DNA from 3 places in the Paenibacillus sp. FSL R10-2736 genome. Region 2 is predicted to be linked to each of the others. Evidence: riboswitches for the same ligand, from Rfam matches in the RefSeq annotation. Region 2 holds a riboswitch; each other region holds the start of a gene.

What was found. A riboswitch is a leader RNA that binds a small molecule or an ion and turns the genes downstream of it on or off. The one in region 2 is predicted to bind cyclic di-GMP.
Region 1: another riboswitch for cyclic di-GMP. It lies ahead of NSQ73_RS32305 (anti-repressor SinI family protein); the one in region 2 lies ahead of NSQ73_RS32800 (choice-of-anchor A family protein).
Region 3: another riboswitch for cyclic di-GMP. It lies ahead of NSQ73_RS33560 (transglutaminase-like domain-containing protein); the one in region 2 lies ahead of NSQ73_RS32800 (choice-of-anchor A family protein).

Annotation. Positions count from the first base shown of each region.
Region 1 is NZ_JBBOBN010000002.1:962,704-973,422, reverse strand. Features, by position in the region: gene NSQ73_RS32335 (aldo/keto reductase) at 1-333, shown strand, start outside; gene NSQ73_RS32330 (hypothetical protein) at 617-1,906, shown strand; gene sipW (signal peptidase I SipW) at 1,908-2,504, shown strand; gene NSQ73_RS32320 (TasA family protein) at 2,604-3,200, shown strand; gene NSQ73_RS32315 (TasA family protein) at 3,270-3,860, shown strand; gene NSQ73_RS32310 (helix-turn-helix domain-containing protein) at 4,033-4,365, shown strand; gene NSQ73_RS32305 (anti-repressor SinI family protein) at 4,514-4,663, opposite strand; cyclic di-GMP riboswitch class I at 4,692-4,776, opposite strand; gene NSQ73_RS32300 (2-oxoglutarate dehydrogenase E1 component) at 5,295-8,162, shown strand; gene odhB (2-oxoglutarate dehydrogenase complex dihydrolipoyllysine-residue succinyltransferase) at 8,221-9,513, shown strand; gene NSQ73_RS32290 (hypothetical protein) at 9,965-10,719, opposite strand, start outside.
Region 2 is NZ_JBBOBN010000002.1:1,079,295-1,090,013, reverse strand. Features, by position in the region: gene NSQ73_RS32835 (ATP-binding cassette domain-containing protein) at 1-180, opposite strand, end outside; gene NSQ73_RS32830 (Gx transporter family protein) at 200-763, opposite strand; gene NSQ73_RS32825 (NusG domain II-containing protein) at 747-1,136, opposite strand; gene NSQ73_RS32820 (HD domain-containing phosphohydrolase) at 1,344-2,858, opposite strand; gene NSQ73_RS32815 (alpha/beta hydrolase) at 3,374-4,339, opposite strand; gene tnpB (IS200/IS605 family element RNA-guided endonuclease TnpB) at 4,552-5,673, opposite strand; gene NSQ73_RS32805 (LPXTG cell wall anchor domain-containing protein) at 5,979-6,296, opposite strand; partial or broken gene NSQ73_RS32800 (choice-of-anchor A family protein) at 6,289-7,967, opposite strand; cyclic di-GMP riboswitch class I at 8,049-8,138, opposite strand; gene NSQ73_RS32795 (LPXTG cell wall anchor domain-containing protein) at 8,643-10,719, opposite strand, start outside.
Region 3 is NZ_JBBOBN010000002.1:1,241,651-1,252,369, reverse strand. Features, by position in the region: tRNA gene NSQ73_RS33580 (tRNA-Ala) at 175-250, opposite strand; tRNA gene NSQ73_RS33575 (tRNA-Ile) at 280-356, opposite strand; rRNA gene rrf (5S ribosomal RNA) at 401-517, opposite strand; rRNA gene NSQ73_RS33565 (16S ribosomal RNA) at 643-2,200, opposite strand; gene NSQ73_RS33560 (transglutaminase-like domain-containing protein) at 2,567-3,358, opposite strand; cyclic di-GMP riboswitch class I at 3,391-3,471, opposite strand; cyclic di-GMP riboswitch class I at 3,545-3,625, opposite strand; gene NSQ73_RS33555 (class D sortase) at 3,753-4,406, opposite strand; gene NSQ73_RS33550 (GtrA family protein) at 4,479-4,883, opposite strand; gene NSQ73_RS33545 (glycosyltransferase family 2 protein) at 4,873-5,850, opposite strand; gene NSQ73_RS33540 (phospholipid carrier-dependent glycosyltransferase) at 5,932-9,771, opposite strand; gene NSQ73_RS33535 (hypothetical protein) at 9,768-10,719, opposite strand, start outside.

The DNA.
Region 1 (10,719 bases), 120 kb from region 2:
GGTACAATAGAGTATTGCCGCGCGGGGAACATCCAGCTTCAGGCCTGGGGCCCGCTGGCCCAGGGGCTGTTCAGCGGACGGCCGCTTGACGGACAGCCGGAGAACGTGGTGAATACAGCGGCCAGAGTACAGGCGCTTGCCGCTGAGAAGAATACAACACCTGAGGCCATCGTCCTGGCCTGGCTGATGACGCATCCTGCAGCCATCCAGCCTGTAATCGGCACCGTCAATCCGCTGCGCATCGCAGCCTGCGGAGGGGCTGATAAGATTGAGTTCTCCCGCAAGGAGTGGTACGAGCTGTACGTCAGCTCACGCGGAGAGAAGCTTCCTTAAGGAGCGGACTTCACTACAAATGGAAAAGGTTATGCCATCCGTATTTGTTATGCGGATAGCATAACCTTTTTTCGTTCTCAATAAAGAACATTTGTGAAAAACAGCGATATATCAAGGTAATTAAAGATAATCAGATGCATTCGTGCTTTATTGCGAACAATTCGCTGAAATTGACATTTTTCTTTTCCCGGGTGCGCAGTGTATGATTTCATTACGAAAACGTTCTTAATAAAGAACGAAAATAACGAATATTAATCAGTAAGCCATGAGAGGGGGCCTACCTTTGTACCCCAGATCCGCCAAACGGCGTAAACGGAAATACACGAAACTCGGTCTTCGGATCCTGCAATCCGGTGTGGCTGTATCTGTTCTTATAATGTATACCTCCAATCAGATTGGCAGTACTTACGGAGAGTATAACACTTCCCAGGAACAGAACACCTCTATCGGGCTCTGCTCCGTATTTCCGGGTCAGATCGAACAGCTGCTGTCAGAGTTCAGCGGACATGTCCGCACAATTACCCAGCTGAAGTCTTCTCTTGGCAGCCACATTACGAGCGGGAACTATAACACTCCCCCGGTCTCTGTAGAACTGTCAGCGGAGGAACTGGATCAGATCTCCAGTGAGATCTCGGAACAAATCCGGCTGGCAAGCGATACAGTTAGCGCACTGGATACACAGCTGAGCCTCAATGCAGGTATCTGGCAGCAAATTCTGCAGGAAATTGGCAGTGCAGCAGCCATTCTGCATCAACTCGGAGGATATATGGTTAATCTCGAACCCAATTGCCTGGAAATCCGTGACGCCCAGTTCTTCGAACAGCTGCAGGAAGGTCTCCATCAAAGCGGGGTGCTGTCGGAATCCCTGACGGATACATTAACGGGCATTGTGCATTATCTGAATACGATTCATGATTTCGGCGGCTCGCTGCCGACCGGTAATCCTGACCGGGTGCTTCTCCGGCAAGAAAGCTTCGGCTTCCCTGCCGAGGAACCGATTTTCTCACTCATGACCAGAGCCTACAATGCAGACCCCAATGTATCTCCCGCCTTACAGTCAAGCTACGATCAGTTAAGTGCAGAATTAACAGTCTCCAGAGACAACCTATCGTCCACAATCTCCACGCTGCAGGAACAGCAGGTACACATTGCTGAAGCGAAGGCGGCGCTGGAGGAGAAAGCCAAGGCTGAAGAAGCGGAACGGCTGGCGCTTGAGAAATCCAAGGCTGAGGAAGCGGAACGGGATGCACTGGAGAAGCAGAAACAAGAGAACGATCAAACCAAGAATAATGCGCCCGCAGCCAGCATTCCTGGAGAAGATAAGACCATCGATGAACCTGCTATAGAAGCTCCTGAGGGAGAAAAACCGGCTCCTGCACCCTCACCGGATGCAGAGGTTACCGCTCCGCCTGCCACACCGGCACCGGAAGCCAATCTTCCGGAGGCGGCTCCAGCGGCAGACTCACCTGGGGAGCTCCCGGATAGCGGTACAGATACCGCGCAGCCAACAGCTACAGTTACACCTACAGCTACACCTGCTCCACAATCGGATACCAGCAAAGGCGGGGAATAATATGCGCATTAAAAAGATAGTCAGCACCACATTGTCCACACTGATATTTATGATTTTCCTGGTGCTGGTAACAGCAGTAGTCATCTCCAAAGCCTCCGGAGGCGAACCTTCCTTCTTCGGCTATCAGATCAAGACGGTGTTATCCGGTTCTATGGAGCCAGGCATCCAGACCGGATCTATAGTAGCGATTAAGCCGGGCGGGGATATGACCCGTTTTCAAAAAGGCGATGTGATTACTTTCATGAATCCCGATAACCTCCTGATTACACACCGTGTGGTCGATGCTTCAATAAACAGTGCCATAGGTGAAGCCAGCTATACCACCAAAGGGGACAATAACGATGCAGCCGATACCTCAGCGGTCAGCTCAACAAATGTGGTAGGCCAATATACCGGCGTCACCGTCCCTTATGTAGGATATGCCATGAATTTTGCGGTCTCCAAAGCCGGAAGCGTAATGCTGATGATTATCCCCGGGCTGCTCCTGCTCCTCTACGCACTGTATTCCTCCTGGAAAGCCGTAGCGGCACTGGAGAAGAAGAATGCAGGGCCAGCGGTGACCGGCGGACCGGATACCCTTCCAGACATTGTGCAATAAACCGATTGTCCTCTCCCGTTTACGAAACGCGGAGCAACAATAAATTTTCCCCGAAGACAGGTAAAGACAAAAAAAGAACGATGAGAGAGGGATGAACAAATGAACGTTAAAAAAACATTAGGTCTCGGCGTTGTATCGGCAGCACTCGGATTAACCCTGGTCGGCGGAGGAACCTTCGCTTACTTCAGCAGTACCTCCACCACTGCAGCTTCTTTTAACAACGGAACTTTATTACTTAATTCGGACCCCTCCGTTATTGTCAATCTCAGCAATCTTAAACCGGGGGATACGATCCTAAGAGATTTTAAATTGAAAAATGACGGAACGCTCAATATTCCCAAAGTTGTTCTGCGTACCTCATCTGTCATTACAGATGCCCAGGGGGATAACGGCGCCCATAATCTCAAAGACGATATTATTGTGACGTTCCTAGTTAACAAGGATAAGGTAACATCACCTGTCCTGGTCGTTTCACTGGCCGAACTTGAGCAGCAAAGTCCGGATCTTGTAGCCAAGGGAATTCTCGGCGGAATCTTTGGTGTAGAGAACGGGGGCATCAAAGCAGGCACCTCAGATAAACTGAGCGTACAGTTTGCCTTCAAGGAAACCTTCCAGCCGCAAAACTACTATCAAGGCGATACACTGGCCCTGACCCTGAACTTCGAAGCCAACCAGGAAAAAGGCGCCCTCAAATAATCTATCTGTATATGCATTCCTGATCACCGATCTTAAAAAAACATAATATACTCGAGGAGGAAATTAATTATGGGTATCAAAAAAACATTGGGTCTTGGCGTAGCATCGGCAGCACTGGGATTGTCTTTAATCGGAGGGGGCACCTTCGCTTACTTCAGCTCCACAGCAACCAGCACGGCAACCTTCGCGGCAGGCACGCTGAAGCTCGGCTCTTCCTTTAATACACCTGTTGCCCTGACCAATCTGAAACCGGGTGATTACACCGTACGCACGTTCACCTTGTCCAATGACGGCACCCTGGATATCAAACTCCTAACGCTGGCCACCAGCTACACTGTAACTGATGCGAAGGGCGATAATGCCGGCCAGGATCTTGGAGATCACTTCAAAATCAAACTTCTCGACAGCTCTTATACCAGCGGTCCGCTTGCCGGCCATGTGCTGTCCGAGATCTCCCTGAAGGACCTGAAGAACACTTCCAGCTATGATCTCGTAACGGCGGGTGTACTGCCGGGAGGCATCGCCGCTACCCAAACCAAAACCTTCAAGATTGCTTTCGAATTCGTTGACAATACCCAGGATCAGAATATCTTCCAGGGTGACGGCTTGGCGCTGAACTGGACATTCAATGCTACGCAAGGTTTGGGAGAAGCTAAATAAGGCTATTAAATTATATACACAAAACGGCATATCCTCCCTCATCCGGGCTGGATATGCCGTTTTGTCTCTCCCCGCCAGCTTCTGGCAGGAACAAGGGTTTTTGTCCGTTTTGCGAATTTTTGTTATACTGATAACAAAAAGTACGGAGGGCGTTGTAATCGTGTCAGATAATATGGGAAGCCGCATCCATAGGCTCCGGCTGGAGAAGGGTTATTCTTTATCCGAGCTTGCGGATAAAGCTGACGTGGCGAAATCATACTTAAGTAATGTCGAACGGAATATCCAATCCAACCCCTCCATTCAATTTATCGAAAAAATTGCCGATGCACTCCAAGTATCCATTCACGTATTACTGTATGGCGGAATTGCAGAAACTGCAGAGCCGGTTCTCGATGGAGAATGGTTCAGGCTGGTTCAGGATGCGATGGCCTCTGGTATAAGCAAACGTGAATTCAAGGAGTTTCTCGATTATCAGAAATGGCGGCTGGAGCAGAAGGATAACTGAAATACCCCACAAAGTGAGGCAGCAGCCTCGATGATTACCCAGGTACTTTGCGGGGACCCCGAAACAACATGTAAATTCCAACAGAAGAGGGCACAGCGTGTACACCGCTGTGCCCTCTTCTGTATGTATCCGTACAATGCTGAATGCCCTACATCGCCTGGAGTGCTTTTTCAGTAAAAAAACGCCGAATCTCGTCTGCCTGGATGCCAGCCTGCTTAGCAGACATTAGCAAATGCACCCATTCTAAATCCAGATCAACTGCCTGCAGTTCGTCATTCCCCTGGTTGGACTTATCCAAGAAATCTCCTCCTAGAATTTTCGCGTCCCCAGGCAGTCCGGCCATCATAGTATTTCTACTTTAGATCCGAGACTTTGTGCCCCTGTCTTTCGGCAGGTTTACCCTTTACTGGACCCTTTACATGAAAGGATCTGAAAAGAATCGATGAAACCGTTCTCCGCAATAACATTATACAAGATCTTACATGAAAAGTGTGTCGTTTTCTGGAATTTTTTTATGTTAAATCGTGAAGACCCTTAGCTAAAATTGCCAATAGCTTGTATAAATAATCCCAATTCATCTTCAATCCGTCCAAATTAGTTTAAATATACTAAATAGATATTAATCCCGTAACACAATATAGAAACAATTACCCATTTCTATGATTTACAACCACCTAAATCCCTTAATTTTTTATTAATTTTAACGATATTTTATTTTTCCGGCTTCACCCGGGAAATTTATGATTGTTCCGTATGAATCCCCTGCTGAATCATACCGTTTTGCGAACGGATTGCACGAAAGTATGAATTGATTACCCTGCCGGAAAGTAGCACAATAAGATGAGAATGAAACCGCAAACATCGCAGCTCCGCTAAGCGGTGTTCCTAATATACCGCATGTGGAGTTTATCCGTTAGGAGGACCTACTCATGGCCGTCAAAGAGCCCTATAACGAATCTGTCTGGAGCAAGTATTACGGTCCCAATCTGGGCTACATTCAGGAGAAATACGAGCAGTTTGTCAAGGACCCCACTTCCGTAGAGCATCATTACCGCGACCTCTTCACAGTATCCGGCCCGCCTCCCCTGGCTCCGGATGCCGTCAAGACGCCTCCCCCCGCCATCTCAGGAGATACAGAGTGGCTCAGGAAAGCCGTTAAAGCTTCCAAGCTAATGGCTAACATCCGAATATACGGCCATATGGCTGCCGATATCGATCCGCTGGAGCGGAGCACCAACCCGATGGCGAAATGGCTGGAGATCGAGACCTATGAGCTGACGCGCGAAGATCTGAATGCCCTGCCGGCTTCATTGATCTGGGAGAATGCCCCTGAGGGCGTGCATACCGCTATGGATGCCGTTCACAGAATGCGCCAGGCCTACACACAGACCATTGCCTATGAATTCGGGCATGTGCATGACGAGCGTGAGCTGCGCTGGCTCAACAGCCAGGCGGAATCCACAACGTCGCCTGCTCCACTGAACCATGCGGAACGCAAAGAGCTGCTGAAACGCCTGATTCAGGTAGAGCAGTTCGAGACCTTCCTGCATAAGACCTTCGTCGGCCAGAAGCGCTTCAGCCTGGAGGGCAATGATGCCCTCGTGCCTATGCTGGATGAAATTGTCCGCGCTGCCGCACATGACGGCGCAGAGCATATCCTGATGGGTATGGCCCACCGCGGAAGACTTAATGTGCTCGCCCACATTCTGGGCAAACCTTATGATATTATTTTCTCGGAATTCCATCATTCGCCGAACAAGGAGCTCTTCCCGTCCGAAGGCTCCATGGGTGTCACCTATGGCTGGAGCGGGGATGTGAAATACCATCTAGGCGCCGACCGCGCCGTCCGCGAAGGCGAAACTGTGCGTACCCGCATCACGCTTGCGAACAACCCGAGCCATCTCGAGTTCGTGAATCCGGTCGTTGAAGGCTTCACGCGTGCAGCCCAGGAGGAACGGGGCACCCCAGGCCTGCCTAAGCTGAATACGGACAAAGCCATGGCCGTGCTTATGCATGGCGATGCCGCCTTCCCTGGTGAAGGCATTGTTGCGGAAACACTTAATATCGGCAAATTGCAAGGTTATCAGAATGGCGGCACTGTGCATATTATCGTCAATAACCGGATCGGCTTCACCACCGAAAGTGAAGATTCCCGCTCCACGCATTACGCCAGTGATCTGGCGAAGGGCTATGAGATCCCGGTAGTGCATGTCAATGCCGACGACCCCGAAGCCTGTATTGCTGCCGTCCGTATGGCCAGCGCTTACCGCCATTTGTTCAAGAAGGATTTCCTGATTGATCTGATCGGGTACCGCCGGCACGGCCATAATGAGATGGATGATCCGGAAACCACCCAGCCGGTGGTTTATGGCAAGGTCCGCAACCACCCTACCGTCTACCGCGTTTATGCGGAACGCCTGCAGCGCGAGAAGGTCGTTACAGCCGATGAGGTGAAGAACATGATTGCCGAGGCCGAGAGTGTGCTGCAGCAGGCCTTCGAGCAGATGAAGGAAGGGAAACAGAAGAACGCCGAGTCCAAGACTTCGGTCGTCCTGGATACGGGAACACCGGTGCACCACCCTACAGCGGTTCCGCTGGCTAGCCTCCAGGAGATTAACCGTGAGCTGCTGAGCGTACCGGCCGACTTCACAGTCTATCCGAAGCTGGAGCGGATTCTGCAGCGGCGCAAGGATGCGCTCAATGACGGTGAACGGGTAGACTGGGCGCTGGCCGAAACCCTGGCCTTCGCTACCATTCTGAAGGACGGCACGCCGATCCGCCTCAGCGGACAGGATTCACAGCGCGGCACCTTCGCTCACCGCCACCTTGTCCTGCATGACAGTGAGAGCGGGGAGCTCTTCTCCCCTCTTCACCAGCTTAAGGATTCCCGCGCCTCCTTCGGCGTCTACAACAGCCCGCTGTCCGAAGCCTCTGTACTCGGCTATGAATACGGCTATAATGTGTTCGCACCGGAGACCTTCGTGCTCTGGGAAGCGCAATACGGCGATTTCGCCAATGCCGCCCAGGTCATTATCGACCAGTTCATCTCCGCCGGACGCGCCAAGTGGACACAACGCAGCAATCTTGCGATTCTGCTGCCGCATGGATATGAAGGTCAGGGACCGGAACACTCCAGCGGCAGGCTGGAACGTTATCTGCAGCTCTCCGCCGAGGAGAACTGGACCGTAGCGAATCTGACCTGCGCGGCCCAGTATTTCCATCTGCTGCGCCGTCAGGCTGCACTCTGCGGACAGCCCGACGCCCGGCCGCTGGTAATCATGGCACCGAAGAGCCTGATCCGCAATCCGCGCAGTACCTCGGCCGGTGCTGATCTCGCATCCGGCAGCTTCCAGCCCGTGCTTCCGGAACCGCTGCTCGGCAGCAAGCCCGAAGAGGTCAAGCGCCTGGTGGTATGCAGCGGCAAGGTCGCCATCGACCTGCAGACTGAGCTGGAAGCCGCCCGCGGACAGGACTTCTCCTGGCTGCATATTCTCCGCCTGGAGCAGCTGTATCCGTTCCCGGAACGTGAGCTTGGCGCTCATCTCAGTTCGTTCCGTTCCCTGCAGGAAATCATCTGGGTGCAGGAGGAACCGAAGAATATGGGCGGCTGGAGCTACGCCGAACCCCGGCTGCGCGCCATTGCCCCGCAGAATGTTACCGTCCAGTATATCGGCCGTCCGGAGCGCTCCAGCCCGGCCAGCGGTTATGCGGATGTGCACAGCTTCGAGCAGCGGCGCATCGTTAGAGAAGCCCTGAAACTAAACGCTCAAGTACAAGCACCTGTACCGTCTTCCTGACAGCAGCAAGGCGGTCTCTCGATAACGTAAACTACTATATTTGGGGAGGTAACGGCCTGTGTCCGAAATTAAAGTACCCGATTTGGGCGAATCCATTTCCGAAGGAACGATCTACAAATGGCTGGTTAAAGAGGGCGACACTGTCGGCCAGGGCGATGTGCTCGCGGAGCTTGAGACCGACAAGGTCAACCTGGAGATCAGTGCGGAGGAGGATGGTGTCATCTCCTCCATCCTGCGCCAGGCGGGCGAGAACGTTGCCGTTGGCGAAGCTATCGGCATTATCGGCAGCGCCGACGGTGCGGCAGTAGGAGGCGGCAAGCCGGAAGCGGCGAGTGCAGCGACGGGCAGCAGTGCCTCTGACGGCGGTAAGCCGGAAGCGGCAAGTGCTCCGGCCGCCTCCGAAGGTGCGGCGGCGGGCTCTGCGGCCCTGGCTTCGCCGGGGGCGCGCAAGCTGGCCCGGGAGCGGGGCATCGACCTCGGCGAGGTCAGTGCCCGCGACCCCATCGGCCGGATCGGCCAGGCCGATGTGAACGGCCATGGCGCAGCCGTGCCGGAGGCCGCTGCGCCTGCAGCTCCGGCGGCGGCGGCGCGGCCGGAGCCGGTGAAGCCGCCCGCGCCGGCGGGCAAGGCGCCGCATGCCGAGGACGGCAAAGCGACCGAGCGCAAGCGCATGTCGCGCAGACGGCTGACGATTGCCAGCCGCCTGGTCGAAGCGCAGCAGACGGCTGCCATGCTGACCACCTTCAACGAGGTGGACATGACCGCTATTCTCGACATCCGCAAACGCCGCAAGGATGCCTTCAAAGAGAAGCATGAGGTCGGACTCGGCTTCATGTCCTTCTTCACCAAAGCCGTGATCGGCGCACTCAAGGCTTATCCGCTGCTGAATGCCGAGATCGATGGTGAGGATCTCCTGCTGAAGAAATACTATGACATCGGCATTGCCGTAGCTGCCAAAGAAGGCTTGGTCGTGCCGGTCGTCCGCGATGCCGACCGGCTCAGCTTCCCGGAAATCGAGCGCAAGATCGGCGAGCTCGCCTCCAAAGCGCGCGCCAACACGCTCAGTCTGCCGGAGCTGCAGGGCGGTACCTTCACGATCACCAACGGTGGTGTATTCGGATCTCTGCTGTCTACGCCGATCCTCAACACGCCGCAGGTCGGCATTCTCGGCATGCATAAGATCCAGCTTCGTCCGATCGCCTTGGATGAAGAGCGGACAGCCAACCGTCCGATGATGTATGTCGCCTTATCGTACGATCACCGGATTGTGGACGGTTCAGAGGCGGTAGGCTTCCTTGTTAAGGTCAAGGAATTACTGGAAGACCCTGAAGCGCTGCTGTTGGAGGGCTAAGCCCTCCTCCCGGGGCATGCTTCATTCCTCATACGTGTGAACACCAAAGGCATCCGTAGAGCGTATTCGCTCTACGGATGCCTTTTTGGATGCCTTTTAATACCTAAATTGAATTCAATCTATTCACTTAAGCTGCTGGCTGCTCAACGATGAATATTTGGACTTCCGGCTGCTGTTTAAGCAAGAGTTGCCCGATTCATCCTTTGCACATGGAGTGCTTATTAAAATCCTGCACAGAATACAACATTTCCCTCAATAACACGGCCTAAATCTATAATTGTTGTACAAAAGGCAGCAATTCCCTCGTTCCAGGCCGATTAACGAAGCTATTGTTGTATTTCATACAACAATCCTCCTGAACAGCCGGTATTTATGAACCAATGTTGCAGTACGTACAACATTTATGCCCGTATAGACTGAACTTAACAAAATCACTCACCAGAACCGCCCCCTACAGCCCGCCCCGGATCAATTTGCCCGCCAAATCCAGCAGCTGCTCCTTGGTCAGCTTCCGGTCACCGTAGGTGGTGACAATATAATACGCATCCTGCTGCTCGTTGTACCAGTTCAGGTAATGGTAGCTTATATCCGGCCGTACCTCTGGCTTGTCGGCGTGATTGTATACGATCTCACGGCCCTCTACCTCCAGCTTCTCTGCGGCCACCTCCGGTCTTAGCATGACCTGCACATTGCCTCCATGCAGCAGGGTAGCCCCTATTTCGATGACCGCCCCTTCTCTGGTATACTTGCCGCCAATAGAAGCCGCTTCGGTCCACGGGATCGCCTTCATGAACAGATTGCGGCCGGTATTCTGCTTCGCCTCAGCCATCAGTTCGTCAAGAGTCTGACGGTAAAGCGGATTTTCATCGCGTTCCGCGACTAAGGGTGAGCCGGGGTGTATCGTGCCATACTTAAATTCATAACCTCCGGCTTCCTTGGGCAATACAGGCGTCTTCAATTTATTCATCTCTCCAAGGAAAGCCGGGTAATCGGTCAGACGCAGCTCCTTGCCTGCAAACTGCAGTGCCGATTCCGCCCCTTCAGGAAGCTTCTCTCCTCTGACGAAATAGGCGATCAGTTCCCCCGGTTTGGCAAAATCCATCAGCTTCCATGCATATTTGTTATACGCAGCCGGCGGTCCCGGATTGGGGTTCTCTGCCTGATGCTGTACCTTCACCTCGCCTGCCTTATTCCGGATCTGAATAT
Region 2 (10,719 bases):
GACGAGCGTAGATTTCCCGCAGCCGTTGGGTCCTACAATGCTTACCCATTGGCCCTGCGGGATAGACACGTTTATGTCATGGAGAATCGGATGCTCCGGATCATATCCGAACGAGACTCCCGCAAGCGTAATAACGGCCGGTTCCTCACCGGCCTCTGTATCTTTGTACGATTGATTCATGTTAGTCATCCTTCCGCAGCTAGTGGCCCGGTCCGTTCAGGAACTCTTCAAACAAGGATATTTTGGATAGCGAGTCTACGACGTACCGCACGGCGAAGCCGACAGCAATCCCCGTCACAATCCCGGTAATCAGCAGAATCGGCAAGTAGTAGAAAATACTCGTTGAATTGAATACAAACGAGGCCGCAAGCAACTGGCCGGTATTATGAGCCAGACCCCCTGCAATGCTGATTCCGATCACACTGAACCTCTTGCCGCCGAGCTTCACCAGTGCGAACATGACCACAAAGCTGAACAGCGAGCCGAACAGGCTGAAGAGCAGACTGGACAGTGTGCCAAGCAGAAATGCGGTCAGCAGCGTCTTCAGAATGACCAGCACGAATACATCTCGTCCACGCAAAAAGTAAATACAGGTCAAAATCATAATATTGGCGAAACCCAGCTTGGCTCCGGGCATCAGCCCCATTCCCGCAAGCGGAATCTGAGCCTCGACAATACTCAGCACTACGGCAACGGCCGCGAAAATCGCAATAATGACCGTCCGCTTCAGCGCTGTAGCCGATTCACTACTGGACATAGGCATCTACTTCATCCTCCCCCGACCCGCTTGCAATTTCAACTAATACCCGGTGCGGAAGGCATACTATGGTCTGCTTGGGCAGCGTGATAAATCCAAAGCCGAGACATACCTGATCGGGACAATCCGCATCGTACATCTCAATCCCGTAATCATGCACCTTCAAAATGTTATAGCCCCGATCTGTGCGAATATCAATGGTTTGCTCTTCTTTGGTAAGCGTTACTGTTTTGAACAGCTTGCCGTCTACCGTTATATTGGCCGTAAGTTCCTTGCCCGGCCCACCTTTATCAGCATCATTTGACAGCCATCTCGGCACCAGAAAAGCGAGCGCAGCAATCAGAACGATAGAAATCAGCAGCACATCTGCGCGTTTCATAGAAATCTCCCTTATTTTTTAATTAAAATCCAGACTTAATAATTATAACGGTCCGCCCGCAATCCTTCAATGAATGTAGTCGTTAATTGTCGCATTTCAATGGCAGTTCACAAAATAGGCACGCAAAGCAGAAGCGGAACCCACCATAAACTGGATGGCATCCGCTTCTGCAAGAAATATAAGGATAACCGGAAGAACGCTGCATCCTTATCCTGTTTTGACGGGATAGCCTGTTTGAAGAGGTTCCGGCTTCCGTCCAAAGTAAGACAGAAACAAGCCGGCGAATTCCGGGTCCCATTGAGTGCCCCTTCCCTGCTCCAGAATAGCCAGTGCCCGGTCGTGATCCATCCCTTTGCGGTAAGGGCGGTTAGAGGTCATGGCATCATAGGCATCCGCCACAGCGATAATCCGGCCATGTAAAGGGATATCCGTACCGGCAAGGCCATCCGGATATCCTTTACCGTCATAACGTTCATGATGGGAACGGACGCCGCCCAGATAGGGTGCCATCTTTTCTACCGGTTCAATCTGCCGCAGAATATTCTCTCCAAGCACCGAATGGCTCTTGATCTGGTCAAACTCCTCATCGGTAAGGGCTTCTTCCTTGAACAGGATGCTGTCCCTCACCCCAATTTTGCCAATATCATGCAGCAGGGCCGTCTTGCGCAGATCGTCCAGCTGCTGCCCGGTGAGTCCAGCCAGCTGGCCGATAATGACAGAGTATTCCGCGACACGCAGGGAATGCCCTGCCGTGTAAGGATCGCGGGCATCCAGCGCCACAGCCAGTGTAGTGAAGTAGCTGCCCAGCAGCTGCCGGCTCTGTTGCTCCCGGGCCTGCAGCCCCCGGACCATCATATTAAACCCCGCTACAAGCTTAGAGAATTCATCGGAGTATTCATCCTGCACCTGAATCATATTGCCGTCCTTCACATGATTCATTGCCTGATACAGCTCATTAATAGGATGCTGCACACTGTTGGTCAGCAGCCATGCTGCAATGGAGGAGAAGAGGGTGCCGATCAGCAGCACCATACTCGCCCAGGCCCAGTAACTTTGAAGCCCCACCACAACTACAGGACCTACATGACCATTCAGACGAATATGGGTAGCCATGATAAACAGGAACAGCGGAAAGGTGCCGATCAGCATGCAGCTCACCAGAAACTTGGGACGGATAGGTACAAATACATGTCCTTCCAGGGAAAAGTCGACACCATACTGCTCCAGCGCCCGGTTCCTGAATTCTTTGATCAGCGGAATAATGGCCGTACAGGTCAGAAAAAATTCAATCAGCGCATGCATACACGCCACAAGAACAGCGCCGCACATAGCCAGAATCAGATAAAAATACGGGATAGTGATCCAGCCGTTGTAGATCATCCAGAATGTCATCAGGACAGCCGGGAGGGACAAGCCCAGAAGGTGAGGCCCCATAATCCGCTGAACCGCGCGCTTCGGCAATTGATGTGTATGCAGATATGCCTCTTCCAGCATAGACAAAGTAAGGTTATCTTCATACAGCGCAGTGCGTACCGGTCTGATCTGATTGATAAAAACACCGATCTCCATGACCGCCATGATCACGAATGACAGGGCGAGCACAAGCAAGAGCCTGAAGTATTCGATGCTGCTAATCTCCAGAGAGGAGAGCAGAATCAAACTCCCTACCGCCAGTACCGCTACTGCTGAGCCGAATATATAATTCCGGATCTGATTTTTCAAAAATCTTCTGTATAATCTCATCTGTCCCATCATCCGTCCCGGCCTCAGCCCAATATCCGCTTGCATTTCTATATATCGCATGTTATAATAATATAATATTTGTTTTCGTGTATGATTATCCCCATCAAGAAGATGTCAGGCCGGTGAATTACTTGTCTTTATTATCGGCAGTTTGGACACAAAATCTTACGTTTTCTTGCAGTACTTTTCCTTTTTATGAGATTAAATTCGAACATAGCATTCCGATTCGCACTGGCGCGGCCACGGAGCCGCAAGGACAAAAGAGAGGTAGGGCTTTTGTCGTATTGGAAGGATTTCTCTCGCCACACGGCTGCTGGAAATAACAAGGAACAACGACACCCGTTTCGCTCACAAACGGCGGGGGATTCATATACCGATAAGACATGGCTGGCTGCTTCCCTGACACAGGGAAAGGCCCCATGTGTGGAACATAATAAGCGCCCGATACCCGCTGTTTGCGGATATCGGGCGCGTCTACGTTCCGGGGACTTTTTTTAGACCCAATCAGCCGCTGCCGGGCTGTGTATATAACGTTCCACGAAGTCGCCTACTGTGCGGATATACTCCCTTTTATCCGTATCATAGGCAAGACCATGCCCCGCTCCATGCACCACCAGCTTCTCCTTCGGACTCTTGCAGGCATCATACAGCTCATCCATCATCGCAAAAGGCACAAACTTATCCGCATCTCCATGGATAAACAGAATCGGCACCCGGGCTTTACGCACCTGATTCAGCGCTGACGCTTCACCGAAATAATAACCGGCCTTCATCCGCGTTACCAGGCTGGCTATCTGCACAAAGGGAAAGCCCGGCAGATGATACATCCGCCACAGCTGGTAAGTCAGCTGCGCTTTGACTGAGGTGTAGCCGCAATCAGCGACAACGGCTTTGACCTGCGGAGGAAGTGGTTCACCGGCGGTCATTAACACTGTCGATCCGCCCATAGATACACCATGCAGCACAATTTGCGCCTCCGGCCCGGTCTCCTGCAGAATAAATCCGATCCACTGCAGATAATCACGGCGCTCCGGCCAACCGAAGCCAATGTAGTCCCCTTCGCTCTTCCCGTGACCTCTGGCGTCGGGCAGCAGTACATTATATCCCAGGTTGTCATAATAGTTTTTGGCGGTTGCCCCCATGTCCTTAGCCTTGCCGGAATAACCGTGGGCGATAATTACGGTACGGCCCGCAGCACGCTCTGAAGCCAGATAGTAGCCCTGCAGCTTCAGTCCATCTTCCGAGACCAGCTCCACTTCACGGAAGTTCTGCCGCGCCACCCATTCCGCCCCTTCCCCCCACGAAGCTCCGGCTACCGGCGGGTCCACCTTCAGATCCGGCGTCTTGCCCAGGAATTCCTTAGGCGCCCGCTTAATAGCCACTCCATAAAAGTAAAATCCGGCATAAGCCAAAATCCCCGCGATTACAACCAGCACTACTAGCAGGTATATACCCCACATAACGTTCACCCTTTCAGTAAGCAACCATCCCTTTGAGGAAATGTGTATTCTTGCTTTTGAATTCTCCCCCACTTAGCTAACGCTTGAAGTGGCGGATTCTTGCGAACAGAAGAGTACCCTCTTCTTATGGAGCAAGCGATCCCTGCGTTCCCGCAGTTTTACATTTTTGACGCAAGTGAAATGTTGAATTCTATCGTTTGGTTAGGTGGCGGTTAAACCGCTACTTGTTCAATATTGTGAGCGGCGTTTTCGTCACGGTCATGGATCGTCCCGCATGCCGTACATGTCCATTCCCGAACGGACAGGTTCTTCACCTCGGGGTGGATCGTGCCACACACATGGCAACGCTGACTGGTCGGCTCAAACGTGTCGGCGATCCGAAGATTTCGTCCATACCATTTCGCTTTATACGTCAGCTGTCGCACCCACTCGCCCCAAGACGCATCAGCAATGGATTTTGAAAGCTTGGGGTTCTGAATCATATTCGCCACACGCAGATGTTCGATACTAATCGTTTGGTTTTCACGAATCAGTCTCGTGGTCAGCTTGTGGAGGAAGTCATTTCGTTTATTGGCAATGCGTTCGTGAATACGAGCGATATGCTGCCTTGCTTTCTTCCAGTTGGAGCCGCCCGGAGTACGCCGAGCCATCCGCCGCTGCCAAAGCGCCAGCTTGTTCTCGTATTGACGGTAAAAGCGAGGATTGGCGATATGTTCGCCGTTTGAGCATACTGCATATTCTTTCAAGCCTAAGTCGATGCCAATAGGTGTATCCACTTGGGGCAGAGGGTTCTTTTGAACTTCGCAAACGAGCGAAACGAAAAATTTCCCGCTGGCGTTTTTACGAACGGTAGCGGACAATATCCGGCCTTCCAGCTTCCGGGAGTTTGCAAAACGTATCCAGCCGAGTTTTGGGAGCTTCAAGCGACTGCCCTCCATGGCGATATTCCCGTTGGTGAATTTGGTCGTGTAACTTTGAATCGGATGCTTTCGGCTCTTGAAGCGTGGCGCTTGATTTTGCTTCTTGAAAAAACGATCAAAGCTATCCGCCACATGACGAGCAGCCGACTGCAAAGCGATGCTATCGACTTCTTTCAGCCAGTCGTATTGTGCTTTTAAACCGGGGAGTTGTGTTGCACAAGCGTGATAAGACAAGCCTTTTCCCGTTTCCACATACCTTTGATTCCAAGCTTCCAAGAAGTAATTGAACACAAAACGGCAGCAGCCAAACATTCGACGAATGAGTTGCTGTTGCTCTGTATTGGGGTAGATCCGATATTTATAGGCTTGATGAACCAGGGGTTTCGAAGAAACCTCCTGCGCAGACACGAGCATGTGCAACACCTCCTTTTAGTGATCTCATTCATATTATAGCACATATGTTCGTATTGAAATCGAAAACTGCTGATTCATCCCCAACCTATCGAGGGTGGAGTATTCTCAGCTTTTTTAGATAAATAATTTGAGCATAGTATAGCATGGTATCCGTCCAACTAAAAACACTGCCGTCAGTCCGGCGCTGTCTGGTGTGTGTAAGTAGTGAGCTACGAATTGAATGCGCTCCCCGTATACAAAAAGACTGCTTCCCGGAGAATCTCTCCGGCAGCAGCCCTCATCCAAACACAGCGGCTTAATCATAATTATTTGCGCTTGTTCACTCTGGCAGTTCTTCTAAGAAGCAGGCCCAGACCGGCAAGAGCAACACCCGCAATATAGTACGGCGCAGGACTTGATTCACCCGTCTGCGGCAGGGTTTGCTCTGCAGTCACACTACCCAGAGGAATCTCGTCATCGATAATGATTTCTTCAGGTGCCGGTCCTGCTACAGGTGAAGGTCCAGGTGCAGGAACCTCCACAACTGGCTGTGGCGCTGTTGTTGTCATCACCGTCACAACCGGTGATGCTGCCGGCCCGAGAGGAACCGGGTCATCAATAATAGTCGTGTCAGTATCAGTCACAATAGTCCCAATCACTGTCGGAGCGGTTGATGTCGGAAATACGAAGCTTGGGACAAAGACGCTCGTGCTGGTTGCTGTTGGTGCCGCTGTAGGTGCCACTGTCGGTACAGCGGTCGGCACTGTTGTTGGTGCCGCTGTCGGTGTTGCCGTTGGCACTGTTGTCGGCGTTGCCGTTGGTGCCGCTGTCGGTGTTGCCGTTGGTGCCGCTGTCGGCGTTGCCGTTGGCGCTGTTGTTGGCGTTGCCGTTGGTGTCGGCGTTGGCGCTGTTGTCGGCGTTGCCGTTGGTGCCACTGTCGGTGTTGCCGTTGGTGCCGCTGTGTGTTGCTGTTGGCGTCGCTGCCGGTGTTGCCGTTGGCGTTGGCGTCGCTGCTGGCGATGCTGTTGGCGTCGGTGTCACTGCCGGCGTTGCTGTTGGCGTCGGCGTCGCTGCCGGTGTTGCCGTTGGCGTCGCTGCTGGCGATGCTGTTGGCGTCGGTGTCACTGCCGGCGTTGCTGTTGGCGTCGGTGTCACTGCCGGCGATGCTGTTGGCGTCGGCGTCGCTGCCGGTGTTGGCGTCGGCGTCGCTGCTGGCGTTGCCGTCGGCGTCGGCGTCGCTGCCGGTGTTGCTGTTGGCGTCGGCGTCGCTGCTGGCGTCGGCGTCGCTGCCGGTGTTGCCGTCGGTGTCGCTGCTGGTGTTGCTGTTGGCGTCGGCGTCGTTGCCGGTGTTGCCGTCGGTGTCGCTGCTGGTGTTGCTGTTGGCGTCGGCGTCGTTGCCGGTGGCGTCGGCGTTGCCGTTGGCGGATCTTGGCCTTTATAAGGTATATGGTGGGATTCTCCCGATCCTGAGAGCGAAGCTCCGATCAGATTCCCGTTGATTTGACCATTATTAAATTGAATAGAGGCATATGGAGCCAGCACAGATCCCAGAACTCCGATACCTTCGATTTGAAGACTGGTCGCTTGACTGAAGTTATATAACACTTTACTGTTCATAGCGTTATCCTTATTTCCGTTACCATTAATTCCAGTCCCCATATTCTTCATAGTTACTGAAGTACCGGAGATATTAACTATAGCTGTTGAGCTATCGGGAATCTTAATTCTCAACTCATTTGCACTAGACAGCTTGCTGCCGTCTACAGTAAATATGTTAACATCCGAATTTGTACCTTCCAAAAAGAAATTACCGGAGTTGGCAGTGGTAACCCCATTAACAGGCAGAGAAGCAAGCTGCTGAGATTTCTCACGGAGCAAACTGAACTCGGCTGCAAAGTCCACAACATTTACTTGTTGTTGTAAGCTTCCTGTTCCCCCGCGCGGGCCGCCGCTGCCGCTATAACTCCCCCGTAGACTACATCACCCACGGTTTCTCCCTGGGAATAATACAGATTACCACCGGCGATGAGAGAGTAGGCTTCCTTCGTTTCCTCACTAGTAAGACTATGTCCCACAGAATAATTAACATTTAAATTCACGTTTCCGCCGGCAGCTAATCTACCTTCAATATCACTATGTTTAACATCAACATCTCCCAAGATGAACACATTATACTTGGATGCATTGCCCGGCAAAGAGTTGCCCTCGGCTTTAACTGAGGTGCTCCCCAGTGAAATAATTCCGCCGCTTCCCACAATCAGAACTGCTATAAGTCCGAACACCGTAAGTCGTTTGAATTTTTTTAATTGGAACATACAGCTCACCTCACAGTTAATATAGATATAGGCCACATTTATATAACAAAAAAAGACCGCCGGAAAGAGGATTGCTCTCTTTACGGCAGTCGGACGATCATTGCGCTCCATCGCGCTTTAGACTCCTGGACTTTGCGTCCCGTCCTTTCGAACGGTTTGCGTTTATACGTCAGTGGAAGATTAGGTTGTGAAATTATGTACTAAATCAAACTTTTATACTAATGTCTATGACATTCGTTACTTTGGAACTATTTTTAGTTTATCCGCTATCAAGGCTGATTGTCAATGAAATCCTTTGAAACATCTGGTAATAGATTATATCTGCTGATTCATTCCAAAGCACTGTTACAAAAGGTTTTTTTAAAGAATCTATAGCTTTTTCACCTAAATCCCGATCCTCTCATCGCCCTCGATGGCACCTACAAGAATATTTTGGAACCATGTATAAAGAACTAATTTTAATATTACAATTTTTAATATAAACATGAGGGCCCATGATCGTAAAGACGCACCTCTTTCTCCTTAGCACATTTTCTTTTACGAGGAAACATAATAACAAATGTATATCCCACATAAAAAAGGCTGCTTTCAGGAGAACGTCTTCTCCCAAAGCAGCCTTTTCCCGATTTAGCGGTGATATCGCCAGCCTTTCGGAAAGGATCTTACGGATTGCATTTATTTACGTTTATCTGTTCTGGATCTTCTGCCGAGGAATATTCCCAATCCTGCAAGGGCTAGACCGACTAAGTAATAAGGAGCCGGACTGGACTCACCAGTCTTCGGGAGCGCGGCATCCGCAGGTACATTGCCTAACGGAATCTCTTCATCAATGATTGTCACAATCGGTGTTGGACTTGGTGTTGCGCTTGGGCTTGGCGTTAGGGTTGGACTTGGTGTCACCACTAACGGCCGAGGTGTTACTGTTGCCACAGGGCCCAAAGGCAGCGGATCATCAATGATTATGGTATCTGGATTTACAATATAGCCGATTATTGGAGTCGGCGTTGGCACTACATTAATAAAGACGGGCGGTGCAGACGATGGCACTGGTGCCGGTGGTAAAGTCGGCGCTGGTGTTGGTGTTGGTGTTGGTGTTGGTGTTGGTGTCGGCTCTGGCGTTGGTGTTGGTGTCGGCTCTGGCGTTGGTGTTGGTGTTGGTGTTGGTGTTGGTGTCGGTGTCGGTGTTGGGGTCGGTTCTGCCGTTGGCGTTGGTGTCGGTGCTACTGTCGGTGTCGGTGTTGGCTCTACTGTTGGCGTTGGTGTCGGTACCGCTGTTGGCGTTGGTGTCGGCTCTACCGTTGGTGTTGGTGTCGGTTCTGCCGTTGGCGTTGGTGTTGGCTCTGCCGTTGGTGTCGGTGTTGGCTCTGCTGTCGGCGTTGGTGTCGGTGCTGCCGTTGGTGTTGGTGTCGGTTCAGCCGTTGGCGTTGGCGTTGGTGCCGCTGTTGGCGTTGGTGTCGGCTCTACCGTTGGCGTTGGCGTCGGTGTCGGTGCTGCCGTTGGCGTTGGTGTTGGTGTTGGTGCTGCCGTTGGCGTTGGCGTTGGTGCCGCTGTTGGCGTTGGTGTCGGTGCTGCCGTTGGCGTTGGTGTCGGTGCTGCCGTTGGCGTTGGTGTTGGCGCTGCCGTTGGTGTTGGTGTCGGTGCTACCGTTGGCGTTGGTGTCGGTGCTACCGTTGGCGTTGGCGTTGGTGCTGCTGTCGGCGTTGGTGTCGGTGCTGCCGTTGGCGTTGGTGTTGGCTCTGCCGTTGGCGTTGGTGTTGGTGCTGCCGTTGGTGTCGGTGTTGGATCTGCCGTTGGCGTCGGTGTCGGTGCTACTGTCGGTGTTGATGTTGGATCTGCTGTTGGTGTTGGTGTCGGTGCTGCCGTTGGCGTTGGTGTCGGCTCTACCGTTGGTGTTGGTACTGCTGTCGGTGTTGGTGCCGCTGTTGGCGTTGGTGTCGGTGCTGCCGTTGGTGTCGGTGTTGGTGCCGCCGTTGGCGTTGGCGTTGGTGCTGCCGTTGGCGTTGGTGTTGGCTCTACCGTTGGTGTTGGTGTCGGTGCTGCCGTTGGCGTCGGTGTCGGTGCTGCTGTCGGCGTTGGTGTTGGCGCTGCCGTCGGTGTTGGGGTCGGCGCTACCGTTGGCGTCGGTGTTGGTGCTGCCGTTGGCGTTGGTGTCGGTGCTGCCGTTGGTGTCGGTGTTGGTGCTGCCGTTGGTGTCGGTGTTGGTGCTGCTGTTGGCGTTAGTGTTGGTGCTGCCGTTGGTGTCGGTGTTGGTGCTGCTGTTGGTGTTGGTGCCGCCGTTGGCGTTGGTGTCGGTGTTGGTGCCGCTGTTGGCGTTGGCGTTGGGGTCGGCGCTACCGTTGGTGTCGGTGTTGGTGCTGCCGTTGGCGTTGGTGTCGGCGCTGCCGTTGGCGTTGGTGTCGGTGTTGGTGCCGCTGTTGGCGTTGGTGTCGGTGCTGCCGTTGGTGTCGGTGTCGGTGCTGCCGTTGGTGTCGGTGTTGGCGCAGCTGTTGGCGTTGGTGTCGGCGCTGCCGTTGGTGTCGGTGTTGGTGCAGCTGTTGGCGTTGGTGTCGGTGCCGCCGTTGGCGTTGGTGTCGGTTTCACTGTCGGCGTTGGCTTCACTGTCGGTGTCGGTTTCACTGTCGGCGTTGGCTTCACTGTCGGCGTTGGCTTCACTGTCGGCGTTGGCTTCACTGTCGGTGTTGGCTTCACTGTCGGTGTTGGCTTCACTGTCGGCGTCGGTTTCACTGTCGGCGTTGGTTTCACTGTCGGCGTC
Region 3 (10,719 bases), 160 kb from region 2:
GAACATTGAATTGCTTCAAAGCCCGTTATTTCCTGACGAATGAATTGTATCAACTAATAACTATTTCAACTTGCTTACACAAGTTTCAGCTAAAAGATGTTCTAAAACGCAAATTCGTTTCGGTATCCAGTTTTCAAGGATCAAGTTCTTGCATATAATCTTGTAAAGAAGTATTGGTGGAGCCAAGCGGGATCGAACCGCTGACCTCCTGCTTGCAAGGCAGGCGCTCTCCCAGCTGAGCTATGGCCCCATATAGGTATTCAATTCTAAAATGTTATATGGTGGGCCTTGGTGGACTCGAACCACCGACCTCACCCTTATCAGAGGTGCGCTCTAACCAACTGAGCTAAAAGCCCATATAACAGATAACATTGTGAATCAACCAATAAATTGATTGTTCGCTTGGCGGCGTCCTACTCTCCCAGGACCCTTCGGTCCAAGTACCATCGGCGCTGGAGGGCTTAACGGTCGTGTTCGGGATGGGTACGTGTGGAACCCCTCCGCTATCGCCACCAAACGCATACGAAAGAGACTTGCTCTTTCAAAACTGAACACGAGTGAGTGTCCGAACCCGAAGGTTCTATTGTGGAAGCTTTAGCTTCCGATTTGAATGTCACCGTTGCAGGTGACGATTCTCCATAGAAAGGAGGTGATCCAGCCGCACCTTCCGATACGGCTACCTTGTTACGACTTCACCCCAATCATCTACCCCACCTTCGGCGGCTGGCTCCCTTGCGGGTTACCCCACCGACTTCGGGTGTTGTAAACTCTCGTGGTGTGACGGGCGGTGTGTACAAGACCCGGGAACGTATTCACCGCGGCATGCTGATCCGCGATTACTAGCAATTCCGACTTCATGCAGGCGAGTTGCAGCCTGCAATCCGAACTGAGACCGGCTTTGCTGGGATTGGCTCCACCTCGCGGTTTCGCTTCCCGTTGTACCGGCCATTGTAGTACGTGTGTAGCCCAGGTCATAAGGGGCATGATGATTTGACGTCATCCCCACCTTCCTCCGGTTTGTCACCGGCAGTCACTCTAGAGTGCCCAGCTTAACCTGCTGGCAACTAAAGTCAAGGGTTGCGCTCGTTGCGGGACTTAACCCAACATCTCACGACACGAGCTGACGACAACCATGCACCACCTGTCTCCGATGCTCCGAAGAGGGGCACTATCTCTAATGCTTTCATCGGGATGTCAAGACCTGGTAAGGTTCTTCGCGTTGCTTCGAATTAAACCACATACTCCACTGCTTGTGCGGGTCCCCGTCAATTCCTTTGAGTTTCAGTCTTGCGACCGTACTCCCCAGGCGGAGTGCTTACTGTGTTAACTTCGGCACCAAGGGTATCGAAACCCCTAACACCTAGCACTCATCGTTTACGGCGTGGACTACCAGGGTATCTAATCCTGTTTGCTCCCCACGCTTTCGCGCCTCAGCGTCAGTTACAGCCCAGAAAGTCGCCTTCGCCACTGGTGTTCCTCCACATATCTACGCATTTCACCGCTACACGTGGAATTCCACTTTCCTCTTCTGTACTCAAGTCACCCAGTTTCCAGTGCGACCCCAGGTTGAGCCCAAGGTTTAAACACCAGACTTAAATGACCGCCTGCGCGCGCTTTACGCCCAATAATTCCGGACAACGCTTGCCCCCTACGTATTACCGCGGCTGCTGGCACGTAGTTAGCCGGGGCTTTCTTCTCAGGTACCGTCACTCCGGCAGCAGTTACTCTACCGGACGTTCTTCCCTGGCAACAGAGCTTTACGATCCGAAAACCTTCATCACTCACGCGGCATTGCTCCGTCAGGCTTTCGCCCATTGCGGAAGATTCCCTACTGCTGCCTCCCGTAGGAGTCTGGGCCGTGTCTCAGTCCCAGTGTGGCCGTTCACCCTCTCAGGTCGGCTACGCATCGTCGCCTTGGTGAGCCGTTACCCCACCAACTAGCTAATGCGCCGCAGGCCCATCCCCAAGTGGCAGATTGCTCCGCCTTTCATTCTCTCTTCAGGAGAGGAAAGAAATTATCCGGTATTAGCTACCGTTTCCGGTAGTTATCCCAGTCTTGAGGGCAGGTTGCCTACGTGTTACTCACCCGTCCGCCGCTAAGTAAGAATGGAAGCAAGCTTCCATTCTTACTCCGCTCGACTTGCATGTATTAGGCATGCCGCCAGCGTTCGTCCTGAGCCAGGATCAAACTCTCCAAATTGTATTTAGAAAGAGCGATTGCTCATTTTGAAACATCTGACGAGAATTGTTATATTCTCTAATTTGGATCTCACCGAAGTGATTTCCGATACTCACTCGTTGTTCAGTTTTCAAAGATCAAGCTCGTTGTCAGCGGCGCTTACCGCGTCACCAGCAACTCTTATAATATATCACGTTCATTCGAGTAATGCAAGCTTTATTTTGAAATCACTTATTTAAGTCATTTCTTATTAAGTTTGCCGCTCCAACAACGCTTATTTATAATACCCTATCTCTCTACCAAAAAGCAACCTTTTCCAAAATAAAAATAACCCGCTTAGTTACTAAGCGGGTTATCCTCAATGAAACTATGAATGCATCTGTGCTCTTAGTAGAACTTAGCTGCAGTATATTTACTTGCCACTTTAACCAGATCTGCTGTTTTGCTGTTCTTGGCAAGTCCAGCATCAACTGTAGTATCAATAGTTACCCATTTGCCATTAAGGAACACTTCATTCCAAGCGTGGTAAGAAGTCACATAACTTGTGTTACCCATAACCAGTTTGGTAGGAATGCCTTCACTGCGAAGCATAGTAGCGAACAAGGAAGCGTAATCGTAGCAGATCCCCTTCTTGGTAGCCAAGGTGCTGTCGTTGTTAGGGATGTAATCTGTAGTAACACTGGAAGCCAGGGAATAATCATATTTCACATTGGCTACGATATAATTATAGATAGCCTTCACTTTGTCTTCATCTGATGTCAAACCTTGTGTAAGCTGTGTTGCTTTCAGAACTGCTTTATCGGAAGAACTCCATTTAACATTCTGTACGGAGCTCAGATATACGGCGTTGGCGTTGCTCAGGCTAAGATCTACCGTCTCGGAAGAGATTACTTTGTATTTGTTGCCGGTAGTGTTCTCAAGTACGGAAACCTTGTATGAACCGTTACCTTGTTGAAGCGGGAATGTTTCAGTTGGTTTGGAAGTGTATAAGTTGTAGGTGTAGCTGTTATTATCTTTGGTGATCATCAGCTTAATCTTCTTATCCTTAGGAACATTATAAGAAACTCCGATAACACCCTGATCAAGTTGACCTATGTTCAACCAGCTTGCATCCGCATTAGCAGCTTGAGCTGTACCTGTCTGCACCGACGTAACCACTACGAATAGTGTAACCAACATTAAATAGAACTTCTTCATTGGATAAAACCCCTTTCGGTAGCTGGCTGCCATCCTTACGGGAAGGCCCTTTAGCTTTGCGTCCCTACCTTTCGATAGGTTTGCCGTTATCGTATAAGCTTTATCTGTCCTTGCTTCTACCATAAAATGCTAGATTCACAATAAGAACAAACAAAAAAAGCCTCTTCATTCGGTAGCTGGCTGCCATCCTTACGGGAAGGCCCTCTAGCTTTGCGTCCCTACCTTTCGATAGGTTTGCCGTTTATCGTGTATTAGCTTTGTATAGTTATATCTTACCATATCTATTTCTATTATCAAGACCTAAATCACTAGATTTCCGCGAAAACAAATAAAAATTTTAAGTATTTTAAGTTTTTCCGTCATTATTCTACAAACATCACGATAACTTTGCGTGAATGATAAGTCTATGCGTTGGATTCACCAGCGGATCACAAGTAATGAGTGTTAGAATCTTGTCATCCTTATTCCCTTTCAATACGGATACATCGGTTGGTTCCACAATAGTCACATCATAAACTACATAATTGTATGCCTGCTTGCCGGTTGTAACGGAAATAGTGTCCCCGACTCCAACTTCATTCAATCTGTTGAATAGCCTTCCCGTAGTTCTTGATCTATGCGCTGCAATTGCAGCATTCCCAGCAGAGCCAAGCGGAGCCGTCTCCTTCATATGCGCAGCAGCATGCTTCATATTCGCCTTGGTGGCGCCTTCCAGCACAGGCAGCTTCAGATCTATTTTGTCGATTTCGATGATTGCCATCACCTTGCCTCCGACTTCAATCTCAGGCGCAGCAGAGGGTTCTGGCTCTTCCGCAGCCGACTCATCCGCCAGCAGCTGGGTTACTTCCGCGTAAGGCTTACTTAGATCAGCACTGGCCGGAGCTGACGCAGACGGAACGATTTCACTGTAGGCCTGTTCAGCCTCTTCCAGCAGCTTTTGCTGCTGACGGTCATTGTACCATTCGCTTCCTTTGGGATAGAGCATAATCAGTACCCCGGCAAGTATAATCAAATAGGATAATTTCCGCATGACAATCGCCTCCGTAATATAGAATAGATGTTACCCTCCCGGAAAAAATTAAGAAGCAATGCTTCTTAATTTTCAGAATACCCATTTCCGGCTTCCGAAGAAATTAATGATCACCGTAACAAATGTGACCAGCACTTTGGCGATCAACACTTGAATACCAAGGGAATCGGTCAATATATGAATCAGCAGCACCGATATACCAAGCACCACCAGGTTCAGCACGATAAACCTAACCAGCTGCATCCGGTCGAAGCCCTCTTTATTACCTCTGTCCCGGTCGCGAAAGGTCACCTTTTTGTTCCAGAAGAAGCTGTTGGCCGTACCGGCGCTATAGGAAATAATCTGCGCAGGGGTGTTGATCATCCCAAGGGAATGCAGCAGTGTGAATACAGCAAAGTCAATCAGTGTATTCAGCAGGCCTACCGCATTGAATTTCAGGAACTGGATGAACCCCGCACTCCATCTCTTATCTGGCATAATCGCTTTCCTTCCGCGTGTCTTCTATTTCCGCATCCGGATAGCCTTTGGTCTCACGTACAATATAGAGCGGTCTGTCCTTCGACTCATCATAGATCCGTCCGATATACTCACCAATTACCCCCAGCAGCATCAGTACAATCCCGTTGAAGAGCAGGTTCACGCCGACTATAGATGCCCATCCGGGTACGGTCCAGGAGGTAAAGATTTTTTGGAACAATACCAGGAATAGATAGATGAAGCTGGAAAAGGACAGAAAGAATCCGATATAAGATGCGATTTTGAGCGGTTTGTGGGAAAAGGAGGTGATGCCGTCGAGCGCAAACCGGATCATTTTCTTGAGCGGATATTTCGTTTCCCCGGCAAAGCGCTCCTCCCGCACATATTCTACCATGGTCTGCCGGAAGCCTACCCAGCTTACCAGACCCCGGACATACCGGTTCTTCTCCTTCAGACCGCGCAGCACATCACAGACTTTACGGTCGATCAGCCGGAAGTCCCCGGTATCGGTAGGGATTTCAACACTGGTCATACTGCTGAGCAGGCGGTAAAAGATCTTAGCGGTGACTTTCTTGAATAAAGTCTCCCCGTGACGCTTCAACCGCTTGGCATACACGACTTCGTAGCCCTCTTTCCACTTCGCAATCATCTGCAGAATAACCTCAGGAGGATCTTGGAGGTCTGCGTCAATCACCACGACTGCCTGGCCTTCGGCATAATCCATACCAGCCGTAATCGCCACCTGGTGGCCGAAATTACGGGAGAAGTCGATCAGCTTGACATGCTCATCCCGGCTGCTGATCTCGCGCATGATCTCCGCCGTGCGGTCCCGGCTGCCGTCATTGACGAAAACCAGTTCATAGGAATCGCCGCAACCATCCATTACTTTTTTGAGCCGCTCATAGGTTACCTGAATGACTTCCTCCTCATTGAACATGGGGACAATTACACTGTATCTGGCTTTCACCTTAGTTCCTCCTATAAGTTTCTACGAGATACCCCGCAATAAAACTGTCTTCTGAAACATGTGCCTTCTTAAATAGTGCCCCTAGAATACCCAGGAAGGGAACCAGCGCAGTACAGTATTGATATAACTGCTGTTAACCTGCATTCCGGATAACACCGGATAGAACATTACAAACAGGATGGCTGCAGCAGCCACATAGGCATACCGCAGGTATTTGGCGTCGCCGAATCTGCTGTCAAGCAGCTTCAGGATATAGACAACCGACAGAATCATAAACGGCACCATCGCAAAATAATGGTACAGGAACGTCTCACGCGGCACAAGCATCCACGGAACATACTGTGAGAAGAACCCGATCCAGATCATGTACAGATTCTTGTCCCGGCGTTTCACGGTAAGCCACACGGCTGCCAGCATAGCGAAGATTCCTGTCCACCAGATGAGGGGATTCCCCATGGTCACGATACTGCTGGCCTTGCCTTCCGGCAATCCTTCACCGCCGCTGAAGAACCATACCGGACGTTTCATGAACGGCCACTCCCACCAGGAGGAGGCGAACGGATGCGTTGCTACAAGCTGGCTGTGATAGTTGTACATATTTTTCTGGGCATCAATCAGTCCCTTAATGGTGAAGCCTTCTGCTGAAGCAGAGAGCGCCGGGACAAAGGACAGACTATAGATGATAACCGGGATCGCAATGAAGAATATGATGCAGCTGGCCAATGTGATGATGGTGTTCTTCCAGAAGGATTGGTCCGCTGTCCGGCAGGCAGCTTTGAGCTCCTGACCGGTCAGCTTGCCTTCAGCCAGCAGACGGCCTGCGGCCTTATACTCCCTATACCGCTCAAACAGCGCCAGCGCCAGCATCACCGCAAGTCCTGCTCCACCGTAGAGAACAATCCACTTAGAGGCCACTCCGATTCCGAAGAACAGTCCGGACCAGAAAAGCGGAACCAGCGTTGTGCGCAGCGGCATACGGTAGAAGTTCATCGTATAATACCGCTGCATGAAATAGAACATCAGCATAATGAAGAATACGCCGTATACATCAATCGTTGAAATGCGTGTCTGGGTGAAATGCATGAAGTCCAGCGCGAACAGTCCGGCTGCTAATGCAGCATAGGTAGTCTTCCGGAACAGCCGCATCGCCATGATATAGATCAGCGGCAGCATCGCAATGCCGAACAGGGTGCCGATGATACGCCAGCCGAACGGATTGACGCCAAACAGCTCCATGCCTGCACCGATCAGCAGCTTGCCAAGCGGCGGGTGCGTATTCTCATAAGGGACAATATCATGATAATGTTCATAAGCGGTCCGTGCATGATAGATTTCATCGAAATACGTACTGTTCATGAAATTCGAGTTCTCCGGGATCATGGACTGCTCATCGAACAGATTGGCTGGCGTCCCTCTTTTGGGAGCCGCAGCGGCATCCGGTGTAACACCGGCAATTTGCAGAGGCGTCTTCGGTGCCTCCTTGTCATAGAACGCCACTTCGTTCAGGGTGAAGCCCGGAGAGGTGACTGTCAGCTTGACGTATCTTGCCGATACGTTCAGCGGCTGGCTTTTCCAAATGAAGACATTGCCGACATCCTCGCTCACATCAAGCGGGCTGCTCCAATTATCCGGCGTCTGGCTGAACTCCAGCTGAAACTTGCCTGTGCCGACACCGCCGAAGATATTTACCCGCTCCAGCTGGTGGGCCTGCCCCAGATCCACATAGAAGCTCTCGCCGCTGGCGGCAGGCTCCCACAGGGTCTCAGGCGACTTGGTATCCCCCAGATGATAAAGCGCAAGCGCTCCATAGAGTACCGTGATCGCGATCATCCAGATCCAGTCTTTGCGCTGCAGCTTCAGCGGGGAACGACGTTCTTGCTTGGCAAGGGGCTGAATCCCCTCTGCAAGCCGCATATCTGCTTCAAATGCAGCCTGCGTTGAAACAGGCTCTGGCAGGTGCTTTGTTGCTTTGCGGATATATACATCGTACCCAACATACAGCAGATATAATGCCAGAACTACGGTAGTAATCGCTGTAACCAGGACAATTCCGTCTGTCGGCGGATTGCTGCCGGTATTGAGATAGGCCAGCGTATAGCCTACATTAATATATTGAGTCAGCGAGAATCCGAGAAACAGTGTCAGGAAACGCCGGTCCTTGCTCTCAATGAAGGTGAATAGAGACAGGAGCAGAACAGGATACAGGTAGCGTTCATGCATTTTGGTGCCAAATACAAAGACAACCGTGATCAGCACCATGCCGAGGAAATACGATTTAGAAAGATCCTTGCGGTCCTTGGTATTGAAGGAATAATAAGCTGCAAGAGCTACCGCTACAAGTATGAAAATAAAGCCCCATATGCGGTAAGGTATGCCGAGCCAGGTGACATCAAGCGCTGACCACATCGGATCCGTCAAAGCATAAAGATTGAATGCATTAACTGTAGAATACGGATAAGAAGATAAAGTGCTCTTATATAAATCAATCACTCCGGCAAAACCGCCGTTATTCCAGAAGAACGGGGCTGCGAGCAGAGCAAATATTCCCAGTCCGTAGACAGCGCCCAGAGCAAGCTGCTTCCAGGCGCGGTGATGATAGAAGGCAAAGATCAGGACCGGTGTGAAAATCAGCGCCTGCGGTTTGATCAGTGTGGCAATGGCGAAAAAGATCGCTGCGCGTACAAAGGTTCTATCCACTACTCCCATTATGCTGAGCAGCAGGAAGATGAGGAAGAAGGAGTCTGCTTGTCCCCACGCTGCAGAGTCCATCAGCACTGCCGGGTTAAACAGGAACAGCATCATCAGCCCGATCGCAAGTCCGGATCCGATCTTGGCACGCGCGCCTTTGTAGATGATCCAGCCGAGCACGAGGTCGGAGATGATGGCCGGCAGCTTATATAGCACAGTCTCTGCGCCTGATCCGCCCGCAAAATTAAACAATCCGCGGAGCAGACTCAGCAGGTACAGTACATATAAGTAGCCTGGGGGGTAATCCGCGAAATAGCCTTCTTCATAGAACTTGCCCGGACCAAGGTCAGTCAGGCGATGGCTCCAAGCCATGAATGTATTCATATCATTCTGATAGCCCTGCGCAGTCAGCCCAATCCAGATCCGCAGAATGAACGCTACCCCAAACAGGACATACAGCCAGCGTGTATAGATCACGTCCTGCTGGTTCAGCAGGCGTTTACTGCTGAAGGCTCTGTGATATAAAAGAGCAAAGAACACACTGAATACTGCCGATATCAGCAGCAGCTTGGCAGGTGACACCTTATGCGGTGTTTCTGCCGGCTGGCTCCCGCCGCCCGCATCCGCCCCGGCCGCCGGCGCCCCGCTGTCCAGCGATACAATGTTCGCGCCTTCCGGAGCTGCATCCAGCTGTTCTACGGACAGATCATCGAAATAGGCCTTGCCCTGAATCAGGTTGGCATATCCGCCCAGGGCAGCACCTATCCCGATCTCGGTCTGCTCTTTGCCGGTCTGGCCGATGAACTCGAGATACTGCCATTCGCCGGCTGTATCCTGGGTGGCGGGATAACCGCCGCCAATCCCGACCGGGAATATATTAGCACCCATTCCCCCGCCTGCTGTACTGACTATTTTGACATAACCCGAGATCTTATAGTAGCTGTCCGGCGAAACGGCAACCGTCTGTACCCACTTCAGGTGATTGGGTTCAAGGTTCTCAATGACTGCCGCTTTGCTGCCGGAGTGAACATCCTCGGACTGAACGGACAGCAGACCGGAGGCATCGCCCGAGATCCACATATCTTTGCTCCAGCTGGCAGGCGCACCGTCCTCCCCATCCTCAAAACCCGGATTCTGCAGTAAATTCCCCTCAGCATAAACGTTTGTTACAGGAAGAATAAATAATAAGAGCATCAGTATAACGGTTGCCGCCGCGCGTGTATTCTTGGTCATCGTTCCACCCTCACCTCGTCAATGTTAATCCAGCCGTTACCGCCGGTTATGTAAACTTCTGCCTGCATCCCCTGCTCCAGCGTGACCGCAGGAAGTGTAACCTGATGATAATCTTCCCCTGCCTGCAGTTCGGCTTCTGCCAGCACAGTGCCGGCTGCACGGATTCCGATCTTCCCGCCGCCGCTGCCGCCTGCACTAACCATGGCGGATAGCTTGTAGTCACCGGCTGCCGCGGCAAAAACCTGTGACACGCTTCTGTCAGCTCCCGCATCAAGATAAGCCAGCCTAGTTCCGGCGTAAGGCGTATTGTCAGCCACTCCCGTTCCCGCAGAGAATATCCAGCCCGAAGTCCCTTCTTCAAACCCCCCGTTTCTAAATTCAGCAGCGGGAGTCTCCGGAGCTGCCGGAAGCCCGTCCGCTTTGTCATTAGTTAGCATTACACTGTAGTTGGCGAAACGCTTAACTGTATATTCTGCACTTGCCGCAGGAAGCGGAGAGCTATTCCCAAAGATATATGCGGCATTTGCAGGCACCATGTTCAAATCGTCAAATCTGTATCTCCCAAAGGAGGATACACGCTGGAAAGCTTCACCCGGATTGGCGTAAACGGCGGAATCCTTGAAGTCTTGCGGATTGATCCGCTCATAGAACAGCACATAAATGTAGGGCATATTCACATTATTGGTAATATAGATTTCTCCCGGGCTGTGTTCGGAGGCATACTGCACCGCCTCACCGAAAGAATCATAAAAAGCCGGTCCGATCCGGCCGGGGAACTCACGGAAATAATCATTAGAGAACAGGACAAAAAATATTGTAAACACTGCAGCGGCCAATACGGCAGCTCCCTTGACTCTCCCCGCAAGCCACACAAATCCGGCGCTTACCAGCATGATGAACGGATAAAAAATAATATTGATCCGGTTGATGTTTACACTTGTAATAAAC